2 regions of the Streptomyces sp. NPDC102279 genome follow, and region 2 is predicted to be linked to the other one. Evidence: riboswitches for the same ligand, from Rfam matches in the RefSeq annotation. Region 2 holds a riboswitch; the other holds the start of a gene.
What was found. Region 2 has a riboswitch for cyclic di-AMP ahead of ACIRQH_RS27320 (NlpC/P60 family protein). Riboswitches for the same ligand answer to the same signal wherever they lie in the genome.
Positions count from the first base shown of each region.

Region 1 (3,319 bases), on a different contig from region 2:
GGAATCGACAGCGAGTTCTGACGAGGCGAGAGAGCCGGAGTGGCCGGTGGGCCGCGGTGTGCCCGCGGCCGACCGGTCCCCCGCACCTCAGACCGGCCGCACGACGCTGTGGATCGCCGCCTGCCCGGCGTGCTGGACGGACTCCTCGCTGATCCGCCCTCCGGGGCTGGGCGCGTGGACCATCATGCCGTCGCCGACGTAGATGCCCACGTGGCTCAGGTCCCCGTGGAAGAAGACCAGGTCGCCCGGCTGGACACCTGCCAGGGCGATCGCCGGTCCGATCCGCGCCTGGTCGGACGTCGACCGCGGGAGCAGCACACCGGCGCTGCGCCAGGCGGCCTGGGTCAGGCCGGAGGGGTCGTACGAGCCGGGCCCGGACGCTCCCCACACGCACGGCCTGCCGACCTGGGCGCGGGCGAACGCGACGGCCTCGGCGGCCCGGGTGTCGTACCCGGTGACCGGCGGCGCCGCCACGGCGGTGATGCTCCCGGTGTCGTAGCCGGGGTTCGGAGCGGCGGACCAGGGAGCGCCGGGCGCAGGCTCGTTGACGGGCGCCGGCCACGACGGGCGCCAACTGTCGTCGACGGCCGGGGCGGACCACGACTCCCGCACCGGCCGGTACTCGACCGCGGCGGCCGGCAGCGGGGCACTCTCCACCTGGGGATGTCCGGCCTCCACGGCCGGCCACGCGGCACTCGCCACCGACGGGTACGTGGCCGGCGCGGCCGGCACCGGCACGTTCTCCGCCGGCCAGTACGGGGCCGGCGGGACGGCCGTCTCCGCGGCCGGCAGCTCCACGGACGGGTAGGCGACCGGCACCGCCACGCTCTGCCGGGCGTTGTGCCGGGTCAGCAGTTCCTGTGCGGCGGCCAGTTTGCGCCGGGCGCGGTCCTTGCGGAACCGCGGGGAGGACGTGTCCGGGGCGGGCGTGGGTTGTGACACCACCGGAAGGGGTCCGGTGGCCGGGGAGCCCCTGTCCGGCACCGCGAGGGCGCGCCCGGTCGTCGGCCCGGACACAGGGCCCGCGGTCAGTTCGAGAACGGGGCGCGCGGTGAGTTCCGCGACAGGTGCCGCGGTGAGTTCCGCGACCGGGCCCGCTGCCACTTCCCGTACGGGGGCCGCCGTCAACTCGGCCACGGCGCGGGCGCCTTGGGCAGGCAGCTCCCCGGGGCTTCCCGCACCCCCACCGGGCCGGCCGGCCACGCGCCCGCGGTCGGGCTGCCGGTCCATGGGCAGTACGGCCGCGACCGTGGGCCCGAGCCGGGAGCGCGCCCCGTCGAACCACTGCCGCATCAGGTCGCTTTGAGCGGGATCGACACCTCCGCGCTCGTCCGCGGCCGGGCGCTGGTCCGTGAGCCGTCGGGCCACGGCGCGTCGGTCGCCCTGGCGGGAGGAGAGGCTCGACAGAGCGCGGGTGGCGTTGAAGTTGCCGGTGTCGTCCTCGGCCCGGTCGTAGAGGGATGCGAGCCGTCGGCGGACTTCATCGCCACTGGGCTGGGTGCGTTCCGGCGCCATGGGGATGGCACTCCTTCCGTCGTCCGCCTACCGGGTTAGCTGTCGGGTTCGGGCGGACGGTTCCGGAAGGTATGCCCTACGGCCTGTGCCTCGTGAGGCAGTCGGCCGATTCACCCCAGGTTCGGTGGGTCCCCGGCTCCGGCTGCCACGAGGGCGGGCCGGACTCGGCGGAGGCCGCGCCGCCCGGCGAGCTTTCGCCGGAGGGAGTCGGGCGGCCTGGTCGTCAACTTAGCCATGTTGTGACCCCCGTGTGAAGATCCACGTCCCAGATGTCCGATACATTTTCGTGACCTTCGTCGCATCGCCCCGCTGTGCGACGACGGGAGCACGCCCCGTACGCGAACCGGCCGTCGGGACAACCGCGTTCGGCGGTGAGCCCCCTCCACGAGTCCGTCCTCGTCCAGCTCCGTCCACCAAGTCTCCACGGCGGGCCGGGGCTTCCGGTCGGCCCGGAACAGGCCGTTCGAGGTGCGAACAGAACTGGCGTTCCCTGACGGCTCGTTCGACATCGGCGGCTGTCGATGGTCATGCGGTGACCGGTTCTGGCCGACCCGGCCGGATGACCACCGCGTCGGCGTCGCGGCCCTACCGTCGAGGCATGGAAGGCCCGCGGAAGGCCCTGAGAGCGAGTCGAGGATCCCCACGTGCACGATGCACCGATCTATGCCCAACTGATCTCCGAACGCGGTGACATACCGACGCTCGTCCGGAGCGAGGCCCGGCGGCTGCAGCGCGACTTCGAGTGGATCCTCAGCTGGGATCCGTCCACGGGCGGTCCGCTTCCCGGGTCCGCCCCGCGCGTGACGGCCGGCTCGCGTCGTTCCTTCGCCCCCGGCCCCGATCCCGCAGACCGGCTGGAGTCCGCCTAGGGCCTGTCCGGCGGGAGCCGCCGCGTACAGGGTCGGACGCGGAACTAGAGGACGCCGGGTTCGCCGTCCGGCCCCTCGGCGGGAAGCCGTCCGCCCGGGCCGTCGGCCCGGGACACCAGACCGGCGACCGCCGAGCCCGTGGCCTCGTGCCAGGTCCGCGCGCGCCGCAGCATCGCGTGGTCACCGTTCGCCACCCGTACGGCGCTCGCGGAGGAGCCTTCCTTCGCGGCCCGGCGCACCAGGGCGAAGGACGCCGCGGGCTCGGTGATCCGGTCCCGGTCGCCGTGCAGCACGATCACCCGCTTGTCCCGCAGATGCGCCACGGGCTCGCCCTCCGGGCACCAGGGCGCGAGGGCGACCACGGCCCGGACCTGGGGAGCGGCCGCGGCGCGCAGCGCGGCGCGGCCGCCCATCGAGTGGCCGACGAGTACCACCGGCACGTCTCCCACCAACTCCGTGAGTTCGGTGAGGGCCCGGTGTACGTCGGCGACCGGATCGGCGGCGGCTCCGTTCCACCCGCGTACCCGGTAGCGCACCTGCCCGACGAAGACGTCCTCGTCCGGCACGGCCCGGGTGACGGAGCCCACGAAAGGCCGCATGCGCAGGCCGGAGACGTGCCAGGGCCGGGAGGGAGCGAGGCTGTCCGCCCTGCCCCCGTGCAGGATCAGCACCGCGGCCCGCGTCGGTCCCGCGTCCCCGCCTGAGAGCCGGCGCGGCACCAGCGCCGTCAGCGTCCGGGCCGCCCCGGGCCGCAGTCCGTCACGGGCGGACATCCGCGCAGAGCCTCGCATGACACCTCTTCACCGTCAGAGCGCTTTCCACGCCTCACCCTAGGCCGACGAGGGATCGTGCCGCCGGTCACTGGGTATCCGTAGCCGAGGCGGGCGCGGTTTGGTGAGGCCTCCGCCCGTCGGGGCGTGTACGCGCCGGCTTCC
Region 1 covers NZ_JBIWLU010000001.1:686,743-690,061, forward strand. The annotation lists gene ACIRQH_RS02930 (hypothetical protein) at 1-21, shown strand, start outside; gene ACIRQH_RS02935 (NlpC/P60 family protein) at 88-1,515, opposite strand; cyclic di-AMP (ydaO/yuaA leader) riboswitch at 1,524-1,695, opposite strand; gene ACIRQH_RS02940 (hypothetical protein) at 2,160-2,384, shown strand; gene ACIRQH_RS02945 (alpha/beta hydrolase) at 2,429-3,175, opposite strand.
Region 1: linked by a shared signal. The riboswitch ahead of ACIRQH_RS02935 (NlpC/P60 family protein) and the one ahead of ACIRQH_RS27320 (NlpC/P60 family protein) in region 2 are both predicted to bind cyclic di-AMP.

Region 2 (3,319 bases):
GCGAGGATCTGGCCGGGGTGCACATGGCGCTCGCCGAGGAGATGGGCGATGCGGTGGGTGAGCACGCGGGTCTTGCCGGAGCCCGCTCCGGCCACGATGAGCAGCGGGGAGCCGGAGTGGATCACGGCCGCGCGCTGGTTCTCGTTCAGCCCGTCGAGCAGGGCGGCGGGGTCCACGGCGGGCCGGTGGGCGCCGTCGCGGTAGTACGCGTCACGGCTCGGCGGCACGTCGAACCGGCCGCCGAACAGGTCGTCCGCGACCGGCTCCGGCGCGTGCTCGTCCTCGGGCGGCGGCGGGTGCTCGTCCTCGTGGGCCGCGGAGGGCTTGAGGTCCGCCAGGAAGCTGTCGTCAAAGAGGCTGCTCATCGCTCTCCGAGTCTAGGCCGCCCCACTGACACACCGCGGCCACCCCGAGAACTCGACCCGGACTCGTGACGCGCGCGCGTGACCGGACCGTGACGGTAAGTGCACGTCGGAGCGGGTGCGACGCGTCTCCGCCACGGTCGCGACGCCAGGAGGAGCCGCACCCGAGGCGGCCTCACAAAGTGGCACACACCACTCATGTCCGGCGCCTGGGGCGGTGCACATGGCCAAGGTCACGAAAATGTATCGGGCATATCGCACTCGAACCTTCACACGGGCCACACGAGTTGGCTAGCGTGCTGGAAGGCCGCCCGACCGCAACCGGCGAACGTCGCCGGGCCGAGCGGCCTCCGCCGAGTTCGGCCCGCCCACAAGGCGGCCGGAGCCGGGGACCCACCGACCTGGGGTGAATCGGTCCGACCGCCCCGTGGGGCCAGGACCGTAGGGCAAACCTTCCGGAACCACCCGCCCGAACCCGACAGCTAACTCGGTAGGCGGATGACGGAAGGAGTCGCCTCTCTTGGCGTCGCACCGCAAGTCGCGTCCTACGGGTTCGCGCATGGCAGGCATACGGACCCCGGCCCTCGCGACGGCGGCCCTCACCTCCGTGGCCCTGCTCTCCCAGACGGCGAACGCCGCGCCCCCGGCCGAGCCGAGGCCCAGCCTCGAAGCGGTCGAGAAGAAGGTCAACGACCTCTATCACCAGGCCGAGACGGCCACCGACAAGTACAACGCCGCCCGGGAGAAGACCACCAAGCAGCGCAAGCGCGTCGACACCCTCCTCGACGACGTCGCCGAGCGCACCGAGAAACTCAACTCCGCGCGCGAGGAGCTGGGTTCGTTCGCCGCCGCGCAGTACCGCACGGGAGCCTCCACGCCCGGCACCGCGACGCTGCTGCTCGCCGACGACCCGCAGGACTACTTCGACCAGACGCAGCTGATGAGCCGTCTGACGACCCGGCAGAAGGCGGCCGTCGACGACTACGTCACCGAGCAGGCGGCGACCACCAAGAAGCGTACGGAGGCCGGCGAGAGCCTCCAGTCGCTGACCACCTCGCAGAGCGCGCTCAAGACGTCCAAGGCGACGGTGCAGCGCAAGCTCTCCGCGGCCCGCGACATGCTCTCGAAGCTGACCGCCGAGGAGAAGGCGCGGCTGGCGGCGATCGAGAAGAAGAAGCGGGAGCAGGCGGCCGCCAAGGCGGCGGAGCTGGCACGGCAGCAGGCCGCGGCGGAGAAGGCGGCCAAGGAGAAGGCCACCGAGCAGGGGTCGTCGTCGGGCGGCACGACCGGCTCGTCGGGCTCGACGGCCACGGACCCCTCGTACGCGACGAAGGCCGGCAAGGCGCTCGCCTTCGCCCGCGCACAGGTCGGCAAGCCGTACGTGTGGGGCGCGACCGGGCCGGACTCCTACGACTGCTCGGGCCTGACCCAGGCCGCCTGGAAGGCCGCCGGTGTCTCCCTGCCGCGTGTCACCTACGACCAGGTGAACGCCGGCACGACGGTCTCCCTCGCCGACGCCAAGCCCGGCGACCTGGTCTTCTTCTACGAAGACATCAGCCACGTCGGGCTCTACATCGGCAACGGCATGATGATCCACGCGCCGAAGCCGGGAGCCTACGTCCGCGAGGAGTCGATCTACTACGACGGCACCTCGGCGATCCACAGCGTGGTGCGCCCCGCCTAGACCCCTTCCACTTCCACGGGGCACGCGTGCGTGAAGGCCAAATCGGCGCCACGCACGCGTGCCCCACCGGCAACCGGTCCCGCGGTCCCTAGCATCGGGCGCATGCCCGAAATGCCGGATGCGCCCGACCGTCCTCAGATCCCCGCCTGGTGGGCGCGGCGGGCGCCCGCCGCCGGGGCCGCCGTCATGGCCACCGGCATCCTCTCGGTCGGCCTGTACCTGACGGACCACGAGACCCTCTCCCGGATCGCGCTGGCCCTGGCCTCCGTCGCCTGGCTCGCGCTCGCCGCGGACTTCGCCGTCCGGCTGGTCCGGGACCGGGCCCGGTGGCTCCGGGAGGCCGGCACACCGGCCGGACTGACCGCCGTCGCGGCGACCACCGTGCTCGGCATCCGGTTCTCGGCGCTGGGGTGGCAGACCCTCGCCCAGGCCCTCCTCGCGCTCGCGGCCGTGCTCTGGCCCGTGCTGCTCGTGGCCGTCGTACGGCACTGGCGCAGGCGCGCGACGGGCGGGGTGTTCCTCGTCTGCGTGGCCACGCAGGGCCTGTCCGTGCTGGGCTCGGCGGTGGGGGCGGCCGAGCACTGGGACTGGCTCGCGCATGCCGCGATGGTGCTGTTCTGGCTGGGGCTCATCCTCTACGTGATCGCGTACACGCGGTTCGACGTGCGGGAGGTGACCCGGGGCGCCGGGGACCACTGGATCGCGGGCGGCGCACTCGGCATCTCGGCGCTGGCGGGGGCCGCGCTCGTCGCCGCGCACCATGTGAACCCGTACCTGTGGAACGACGACGACCAGGGTGCGCTGCGCGCGACGACCACGGTGCTGGTGACGCTGGCCCTCGTCGGGTTCTGCGCGCTGGTCGTCGCGGAGGTGGTGTGGCCGCGTCCGCGCTACGCCCTGGAGCGCTGGGCGACGGTATTCCCGATGGGGATGACGGCCGTGGCCGCCCTCGCCGTCTCGGCCGCTCTCGACGTCTCCTGGCTCAAGGGGCTCGGAGAGGTCCTGTTGTGGATCTCGGTGGCGGCGTGGCTGGCGGTCGCCGCGGGCGCGGTCCTGGCCGCGCGGTCGGCGCCGCGGGGCTGACGCCCTCGGGCGGCCGGCAGGACCCCGCGGGGACCGCGCGGGTCCGTCAGGTCCAGAGGACGGCGATGAAGATGTTCGCGACGGTGAGCAGACCCACGAGGCCGAAGAGGTTCTTGTCGACCTTCTCGTCGTCCCGCTTCACGTAGACGAGCCCGAGGATCACGATCAGCAGGGCCAGCTTCACGCCGAT
Region 2 covers NZ_JBIWLU010000011.1:37,725-41,043, reverse strand. The annotation lists gene pcrA (DNA helicase PcrA) at 1-365, opposite strand, end outside; cyclic di-AMP (ydaO/yuaA leader) riboswitch at 704-875, shown strand; gene ACIRQH_RS27320 (NlpC/P60 family protein) at 883-2,046, shown strand; gene ACIRQH_RS27315 (tellurite resistance/C4-dicarboxylate transporter family protein) at 2,158-3,129, shown strand; gene ACIRQH_RS27310 (hypothetical protein) at 3,176-3,319, opposite strand, start outside.